3 regions of the uncultured Pseudomonas sp. genome follow, and region 2 is predicted to be linked to each of the others. Evidence: predicted binding sites of a transcription regulator. Region 2 holds the regulator's gene; each other region holds the start of a gene.
What was found. Region 2 encodes sigma-54, which starts transcription at its own class of promoters, with help from an activator protein. Its sites were predicted from a motif close to ANTGGCATNNANNTTGCTNT; they were not measured.
Positions count from the first base shown of each region.

Region 1 (3,159 bases), 450 kb from region 2:
GTCAACGATGTTGATGTGGTAGCCACCCCAGTTGATCGCGGTGTTCTTCGCGAGGATGGTAATACCGCGCTCTTTTTCCTGGTCGTTGCTGTCCATCACGCGCTCGTCGTTGAGCTCGCTGCGCTCCAGGGTGCCGGATTGACGCAGCAGGGCGTCAACCAGGGTGGTCTTACCATGGTCAACGTGGGCAATGATGGCGATGTTGCGTAGTTTATCGATCACGTGTGTATCTCAATCAGAGGATTCGGTGTGCCGCCTAGTGTAGGGGGCGAGTATTAACTAAATGCGATTTCTGCTCGGCGGCGTAAAAGCCTGATTCACGCCGCCGGTATGTCGGGAGGGCGATGGCGGATGCTCCCGCCATTCAACCCAGGCGTTTTATGTCGGACGATAAACGCGCACATTGGCATGCCCCTCGCTCAACAGATGATGGGCATGCAAACGGCTCATGACGCCTTTGTCGCAATACAGCAGGTATTGGCGCGCAGCATCCAGCTCTTTGAACTTGCTGTTCAAGGCGTAAAAAGGCAGCGCCTGTACCTCGATGCCGGGCAGCTCGAGAGGCTGCTCTTCGGCGTTATCCGGGTGGCGAATGTCGATAATCACCTGGCCGGCCAGGGCTTCACTGACTTCTTCGACCTGTACATCCTTGCCCAACTCATCGATCACCCTGTCGATCGGCAGCAAGGTTGCACGCTCCAGGGCGCGGTCGAGCACGGTCATATCGAACTGAGCTTCCTCATGCTCGACACGCAGCTTCTTGGCTTTGGTGGTCGGATTGACCGAAATCACTCCGCAGTATTCCGGCATGTGCTTGGCGAACTCGGCGGTGCCGATCTGCGTGGCGGTGTTGATGATGTCTTGTTTATGACTGGCCAGCAGCGGACGCAGCACCAGCATGTCGGTGGCCGAGTCGATCACCGCGAGGTTGGTCAACGTCTGACTGGAGACTTGAGAGATCGCCTCGCCGGTCACCAGCGCCTCAATCTGCAAGCGCTCGGCCATACGCGTGGAGGCACGCAACATCATGCGCTTGAGAATTACGCCCATGTGGCTGTTGTCGACCTTGCCGAGAATCTCACCAAGGACTTCCTCGAACGGCACGCTGATAAACAGTACGCGCTGTGAGCTGCCGTATTTCTGCCAGAGGTAGTGCGCCACTTCCATCACGCCCAGCTCGTGAGCACGGCCGCCGAGGTTGAAGAAGCAGAAATGCGTGACCAGACCACGGCGCATCATCTGATAGGCGGCGACGGTGGAGTCGAAACCACCGCTCATCAGCACCAGGCTTTGCTCCAGCGAACCCAGCGGATAACCGCCCAGGCCTTCGTGCTGGTGATGGATGACGAACAGGCGCTGGTCGCGGATTTCCATGCGCACCACAACATCCGGATCTTTCAGCGAGATACCGGCCGCACCGCACTGCTGACGCAGTTGGCTGCCGACATAACGCTCGACATCCATGGAGCTGAACGCATGTTTGCCGGCACGCTTGCAGCGTACGGCGAAAATCTTGCCCGGCAATTGATCAGCGAAGTGCAGCTTGCACTTTTCCAGCACGTCATCGAAATCACCCAGCGGGTACTCATCAACCTGAAGAAAATGGGTGATGCCCGGCGTGCAGCTGAGACGCTCGATCATCGCCTGCAGGGTTTTCGGCTCACTGATCTGGGTTTCGATTTCCAGGTTGTCCCACACGCCGCTGACCTGCAGCTGGGGGTCGAACTCACGCAAAACCGAACGAATATTCTTCGCCAGCTGCCGGATAAAGTGCTTACGCACCGGCCGACTTTTAATGGTGATTTCTGGGAAGACTTTAACGATCAGTTTCATGGAAACAATGAGTGCCGAGGCCGCGAAAAAACAGGGGCGCGGATTATAGCGGAAATTGCTCACACTTTGATCAAAAATCCTCACACAGCAAATAACGCACCATATAGGTGCTCTCAAGAATTATTACGCACCATTATAGTGCCGATATTACCTGAATTGCGCCATACGACCCAGGAAAGCCCTTAATTTCAGGGCTCACGCCCACTCCCGTGCACTGGCATGCAATTTGCTCTCTTGTGAGGCAGGATGCGCCGGTGGACTATGCCGCCGGCCGTACCAAATAATTGAGGGGCTCAGCATTCGAGCCTTAGCCACCTGGAGGACAGCATGTCGAAGTCGATTCAACTTATTAAAGAGCACGACGTGAAGTGGGTAGACCTGCGCTTCACTGACATTCGCGGCAAGCAGCACCACATCAGCATGCCAGCACGCGACGCACTGGATGAAGACTTCTTCGAAGTCGGCAAGATGTTCGACGGCTCCTCCATCGAAGGCTGGAAAGGCATCGAAGCTTCCGACATGATCCTGCTGCCGGATGACAGCTCCGCTGTCCTGGACCCGTTCACCGAAGAGCCAACGCTGATCCTGGTCTGCGACGTGATTGAGCCGTCGACCATGCGGGGCTACGAGCGCGACCCACGCGCCATCGCCAAGCGTGCCGAAGAGTTCCTGAAAACCACCGGTATCGGCGACACCGTATTCGTCGGCCCGGAGCCAGAGTTCTTCATCTTCGACTCCGTTAAGTACAAGTCGGATATGTCTGGCTCGATGTTCAAGATTTTCTCCGAACAAGCCTCGTGGAACAGCGACGCCGACACCGAAGGCCGCCAGGGCAACAATGGCCACCGCATCGGCGTGAAAGGCGGCTACCTGCCGACTCCGCCAGCTGACTCGGATCACGAAATCCGTACCGCCATGTGCAACGCTCTGGAAGAAATGGGCCAGTTCGTTGAAGTGCACCACCACGAAGTAGCAGCCGGCCAGAACGAGATCGGCGTGCGCTTCAACACCCTGGTGACCAAAGCCGACGAAGTACAGACCCTCAAGTACTGCGTACACAACGTAGCCGAAGCCTACGGCCGCACTGCGACCTTTATGCCGAAGCCGCTGTATGGCGACAACGGTTCGGGCATGCACGTACACATGTCGATTTCCAAAGACGGCAAGAACACCTTCGCCGGTGAAGGCTATGCCGGTCTGTCGGATACCGCCCTCTACTTCGTTGGCGGCATCATCAAGCACGGCAAGGCGCTGAACGCCCTAACCAACCCAGCCACCAACTCCTACAAGCGCTTGGTGCCTGGCTTCGAAGCGCCGGTGATGCTG
Region 1 is NZ_OX044366.1:926,331-929,489, forward strand. Features, by position in the region: gene typA (translational GTPase TypA) at 1-222, opposite strand, end outside; gene thiI (tRNA uracil 4-sulfurtransferase ThiI) at 379-1,833, opposite strand; gene glnA (type I glutamate--ammonia ligase) at 2,161-3,159, shown strand, end outside.
Region 1: the regulator sigma-54 is predicted to act here: its motif matches at 2,047-2,066, upstream of glnA (type I glutamate--ammonia ligase).

Region 2 (3,159 bases):
GTCCAACGTAAGAGGTCTGCATGAGGCTCGTTAACACCCTCCCCCTACTACTCAGCCTCAGCGCCGCACTCGGAAGTGCCAGTGCCTGGGCTCTGCCATCCGACCGCGAACAGCCAATCCGTATTCAGGCCGACAGCGCAGAGCTAGATGACAAACAAGGCGTTGCGGTTTATCGCGGCGACGTAGTCATCACCCAGGGCAGCATGAAGGTCACCGGCGATACCGTGACCATCACTCAGAACGCCCAGGGCGATGTCGAGGTGTTCACTTCCGTCGGCAAACCGGCCTACTACGAACAACTGCCGTCAGCCGACAAGCAGATCGTCAAGGCCTACGGCCTGACCATCCAGTACTTCATGGCCAACGAGCGCGTGGTGCTGATCGATCAGGCCAAGGTAATCCAGGAAGGCAACACCTTCGAAGGCGAGAAAATCGTCTATGACACCCAGCGCCAGATCGTTAACGCCGGCCGCGCCACAGGCACCAATGTCACTGCGCCACGCCCGCGTATCGACATGGTGATCCAGCCGAAGAACAAACCAGCCGAACAGCAGGCGCAGTAATAATGGCCACATTGAAAGCCCAACACTTGGCCAAAAGTTACAAAGGCCGCCAGGTCGTGCGCGACGTCAGCCTGAGCATCGACAGTGGACAGATCGTTGGTCTACTGGGCCCCAACGGAGCCGGTAAAACCACCTGTTTCTACATGATCGTCGGCCTGGTACAAGCCGACCAAGGCCGCGTGATGATTGATGACCTCGACGTCAGTCATCAGCCGATGCATGGCCGTGCGCGCGCCGGCATTGGCTATCTGCCGCAGGAAGCCTCGATTTTCCGTAAGCTCAGCGTGGCCAACAACATCATGGCCATCCTGGAAACCCGCAAGGACCTCGACGGCGCCGCTCGCCGCAAGGAACTTGAAGGCTTGCTGCAGGAGTTCCACATCAGCCATATCCGCGACAACCTCGGCATGAGCCTGTCCGGTGGTGAACGCCGCCGCGTGGAAATTGCTCGCGCCCTGGCGACCAACCCCAAATTCATTCTGCTCGACGAGCCGTTCGCCGGCGTCGACCCGATTTCAGTCGGTGATATCAAGCAGATCATCCACCACCTCAAGGCCAAAGGCATCGGTGTACTGATCACCGACCATAACGTCCGCGAAACCCTGGATATTTGCGAAATCGCTTATATCGTCAGCGATGGCCAGCTGATTGCGGAAGGTGATGCCGAGACGATTCTGGCCAACCAGACCGTGAAAGAAGTGTATCTGGGGCATGAGTTCAGGCTGTAACCACGGCTTTTCTCAAGCCTACTGCAGCCAAGGCTAGGCAAAACCTTTAGAGTCAGGCATATAATTTGCTTCCTGGTGGCGTTTTTCAAAAACGCCCTGTAGTGGATTGCGCACAGACGCCGGTAAATAAGGTCTGCAATGAAACCATCGCTAGTCCTGAGAATGGGCCAGCAGCTGACGATGACACCGCAGCTGCAACAGGCCATCCGCCTACTCCAACTGTCGACCCTGGATCTACAACAAGAGATCCAGGAAGCCTTGGAGTCCAACCCGATGCTCGAACGCCAAGAAGAAGGCGATGATTTCGACAACTCGGACCCCATGGCCGATGGCGCAGAAAGCGCGACGCCCAACGAGCAGCCCGAGACGCCCTATCAAGAAACCACTTACCAGGAAGCCACACAAACCGTGGACAACCTGGAAGAGGGTGATTGGGGGGACCGCATCCCGAACGAACTACCGGTCGACACCGCCTGGGAAGACATCTACCAGACCAGTGCCAGTAGCCTACCCAGCAGCACCAACGATGACGACGAGTGGGACTTCACCACCCGCACATCCAGTGGCGAGAGCCTACAGAGCCACCTGCTCTGGCAACTCAATCTGGCCCCAATGTCAGACAAGGATCGCCTGATCGGCATAACCTTGATCGACTGCATCAACGAACAGGGTTATTTGGAAGAGACTCTGGAAGAAGTGGTTGAGGCCTTTGACCCAGAACTGGACATCGAGCTCGACGAAGTCGAAGCCGTGCTGCACCGTATTCAGCAGTTCGAGCCCACCGGCATTGCCGCACGCAACCTCGGTGAATGCCTGCTCCTGCAACTGCGCCAGCTGCCCGCAAACACACCGTGGATGAGCGAAGCCCAGCGCCTCACCGGCGACTACCTCGACCTCCTCGGCAGCCGCGACTACAGCCAACTGATGCGCCGCATGAAGCTCAAGGAAGATGAGCTGCGCCAGGTTATCGACCTGATTCAGAGCCTCAACCCGCGCCCCGGCTCGCAGATTGAATCCAGCGAGCCGGAATACGTGGTGCCCGACGTGATCGTGCGCAAACACAATGAACGCTGGCTGGTGGAGCTCAACCAGGAGGCCATGCCGCGCCTGCGGGTCAATGCGCAATACGCCGGTTTTGTGAAGCGTGCCGACTCCAGCGCCGACAACACCTTTATGCGCAACCAGCTGCAAGAGGCGCGCTGGTTTATCAAAAGCCTGCAAAGCCGCAACGAAACCCTGATGAAGGTCGCCACGCAGATCGTCGAACACCAGCGCGGCTTCCTCGACTATGGCGATGAGGCCATGAAGCCGCTGGTTCTGCATGACATCGCCGAAGCCGTCGGCATGCACGAATCAACCATTTCGCGGGTCACCACGCAAAAGTTCATGCACACCCCGCGCGGTATTTACGAACTGAAATACTTCTTCTCCAGCCACGTCAGCACCTCTGAAGGCGGTGAATGTTCGTCCACCGCGATCCGCGCCATCATCAAAAAACTGGTCGCAGCGGAAAATGCGAAAAAGCCGTTGAGTGACAGCAAGATCGCTGGTCTACTGGAGGCACAAGGTATTCAAGTCGCTCGCCGCACGGTCGCCAAATACCGTGAGTCCCTCGGCATTGCGCCCTCCAGCGAGCGCAAACGATTGATTTAAGCGGCAGAACAAGGAAGACAGATCGCACCGCGCAGAACACGTCAGGCTCGGTCTTATCGCTCAACAGCCATACAGCTCTGAGCAATCAGCGTAAACCCTGATACGTTCTGCCTACGTCTTCCATGCCACAGTGTTCCGGCGGCAGGCCTCTCGCCTGTCTCTTACACACGGTAACAAGGAGAAAGCGGTATGCAAGTCAACATCAGTGGACACCA
Region 2 is NZ_OX044366.1:471,833-474,991, forward strand. Features, by position in the region: gene lptC (LPS export ABC transporter periplasmic protein LptC) at 1-34, shown strand, start outside; gene lptA (lipopolysaccharide transport periplasmic protein LptA) at 21-563, shown strand; gene lptB (LPS export ABC transporter ATP-binding protein) at 566-1,291, shown strand; gene Q0V31_RS02305 (RNA polymerase factor sigma-54) at 1,430-2,944, shown strand; gene raiA (ribosome-associated translation inhibitor RaiA) at 3,134-3,159, shown strand, end outside.

Region 3 (3,159 bases), 3.2 Mb from region 2:
GGTCAAGGCGTACGCCCTGGCACCTACTGCGAACCGAAGATGACCACCGTCGGCTCGCAAGACACCACTGGTCCGATGACCCGTGACGAGCTGAAAGACCTGGCTTGCCTGGGCTTCTCCGCTGACCTGGTGATGCAGTCGTTCTGCCACACCGCGGCTTACCCAAAGCCAATCGACGTTAACACTCACCACACCCTGCCGGATTTCATCCGCACCCGTGGTGGCGTGTCCCTGCGCCCAGGCGACGGCATCATCCACAGCTGGTTGAACCGCATGCTGCTGCCGGACACCGTCGGCACCGGTGGTGACTCGCACACCCGCTTCCCGATGGGTATCTCGTTCCCAGCCGGTTCCGGCCTTGTCGCGTTCGCTGCAGCCACCGGCGTGATGCCGCTGGATATGCCAGAGTCCATCCTGGTGCGTTTCAAAGGTAAGCTGCAGCCTGGCATCACCCTGCGTGACCTGGTCCATGCGATTCCTTACGCAGCCATCCAGAAAGGCCTGCTGACCGTCGAGAAGAAGGGCAAGGTCAACGCCTTCTCCGGCCGCATCCTCGAAATCGAAGGCCTGGACGACCTGACGGTCGAGCAAGCATTCGAGCTGTCCGATGCCTCCGCCGAGCGCTCCGCTGCCGGTTGCACCATCAAGCTGCCGGAAAAGGCGATTGCCGAGTACCTGCGTTCCAACATCACCCTGCTGCGCTGGATGATTGGCGAAGGCTACGGCGATGCACGCACCCTGGAGCGTCGCGCTCAAGCGATGGAGGCCTGGTTGGCCGATCCTAAGCTGATGACTGCCGACAAAGATGCTGAGTACGCCGAGATCATCGAAATCGATCTGGCCGAGATCAACGAGCCAGTGCTCTGTGCACCGAACGACCCGGACGATGCCCGTCTGCTGTCGAGCGTTGCCGGCGAGAAGATCGACGAAGTGTTCATCGGTTCGTGCATGACCAACATTGGTCACTTCCGCGCCGCCGGTAAGTTGCTGGAAAAAGTCGACGGTTCGCTGCCGACTCGCCTGTGGCTGTCGCCGCCTACCAAGATGGACCAGCACCAGCTGACCGAAGAAGGCTACTACGGCATCTTCGGCAAGGCCGGCGCACGTCTGGAAATGCCAGGCTGCTCGCTGTGCATGGGCAACCAAGCACGCGTTGAGGCGAACTCCACCGTGGTCTCGACGTCGACCCGTAACTTCCCCAACCGTCTGGGCGATGGTGCCAACGTGTACCTATCCTCAGCCGAACTGGCGGCCGTCGCGGCAATCACCGGCAAGCTGCCGACCGTTGAGGAATACATGGTCTACGCGAAGGAAATCGACACCATGGCAGCGGACGTTTACCGCTACCTGAGCTTCGACCAGATCGCCGAGTTCCGTGAAGCTGCTGCGAACGCCAACATTCCGGTCGTGCAAGCTTAACGAGCAACGCATCACGCTGTACGTTTAAAGAAAAGCCCCGCCTAGTGCGGGGCTTTTTCTTTTCCGCCTCGCTAACCCCGCTCAGATAAATGGCATATGCCTTGCTTTGACTGAAGGCCTAAAGCTTTTCCAGCGACGGAAACGGCCTCTCTCGACAACGGTGTCGTGCGTATCGCCAGCCCGAGCTGGCGTTATGCGCGACACCTTTTTTATGTGGGTACGGAAAAACAGCATGAATGAGCACCACATCGATCGCCGCAATAGCCCCGAAAAGCCGGTTCTGAATATCGGTTTTATGGCCCTCACCGATGCAGCCTCAGTCATTGTTGCAGCCACCCAAGGCTTCGCCGAGAAACATGGCCTAACCCTTAATCTGCAGCGCCAAGCCTCCTGGGCGACCCTGCGCGACAAGCTGCTGAGTGGCGAACTGGATGCAGCCCATAGCTTGTATGGCTTGATCTACGGTGTGCAGTTGGGCCTCGGCGGTGCGCCCAGCACGGATATGGCCGTACTGATGGGGCTTAATCAAAACGGCCAGAGCATCAACTTGTCGCCGGCGCTGCAAGCGGCCGGCGTGAGCACTGCTGGCGCACTGGCGCAGCACGCGCACCAGTCTGGGGCAAAATTAACCTTCGCCCAGACGTTCCCCACGGGCACCCATGCCATGTGGCTGAATTACTGGCTGGCCAGCCAAGGCATCCACCCCCTGAGCGATGTTGATAGCGTGGTCGTGCCTCCCGCGCAAATGCTCGCCCACCTCAAAGCCAAACGTATTGATGGTTTTTGCGTTGGCGAGCCGTGGAGTGCTCAGGCCGTGGATGAGCAGATGGGTTTCACCCTGACCACCAGCCAAGCGATCTGGCCCGACCACCCGGAGAAGGTGCTGGGTTGCACCCGTGTATTTGCCGAGCAGCACCCAAACAGCGCTCGCGCCCTGATCATGGCGGTACTGGAAGCCAGCCGGTTTATCGATGAGAGTGAAGAAAACCAACGCAGCACCGCGCAATTGCTCAGCGGCAGCGCATATGTGAATGCGCCACTACCGGCCATCCAGCCGCGTTTTCTCGGCCACTACCAGGATGGTTTGGGCCATGCCTGGCAGGACGCTCATCCATTGCGCTTTCACGCGGGCGGTACGGTCAACCAGCCTTACCTGTCTGACGGCATGTGGTTTATGACCCAGTTCCGCCGCTGGGGCCTGCTCATCGAAGACCCGGATTACCTAGCCATCGCCCGCCAGGTACAGCAACTTGAGCTCTATCGACAGGCGGCCGAGGCACTCGGCATCGACGTACCAGGTGAAATGCGCAGCAGCCAGTTACTCGATGGGCACACTTGGGACGGTAGCGACCCGGCCGGCTATGCACGCAGCTTTGCCCTGCACGCACTGGCAGATGCCCCCACCTGCGCCAAACAGGAGAGCCGTTAATATGCTGCGCATCCTGCTGATCAATGACACGGCGAAGAAAGTCGGTCGCCTGAAAATAGCCCTCAGCGAGGCGGGTTTTGAAGTCATCGATGAATCCGGTTTGACCATCGACTTGCCGGCACGGGTCGAGGCGCTTCGCCCTGACGTGATCCTGATCGACACCGAGTCACCTGGCCGTGACGTCATGGAACAAGTGGTGCTGGTCAGCCGCGACAAGCCTCGCCCGATTGTGATGTTCACTGATGAACACGACCCCGGTGTGATGCGCCAGGCTATCCAGAGCGGTGTCAGCGCCTATATCGTCGAAGGTA
Region 3 is NZ_OX044366.1:3,682,408-3,685,566, forward strand. Features, by position in the region: gene acnB (bifunctional aconitate hydratase 2/2-methylisocitrate dehydratase) at 1-1,419, shown strand, start outside; gene Q0V31_RS17190 (CmpA/NrtA family ABC transporter substrate-binding protein) at 1,652-2,848, shown strand; gene Q0V31_RS17195 (ANTAR domain-containing protein) at 2,850-3,159, shown strand, end outside.
Region 3: the regulator sigma-54 is predicted to act here: its motif matches at 1,508-1,527, upstream of Q0V31_RS17190 (CmpA/NrtA family ABC transporter substrate-binding protein).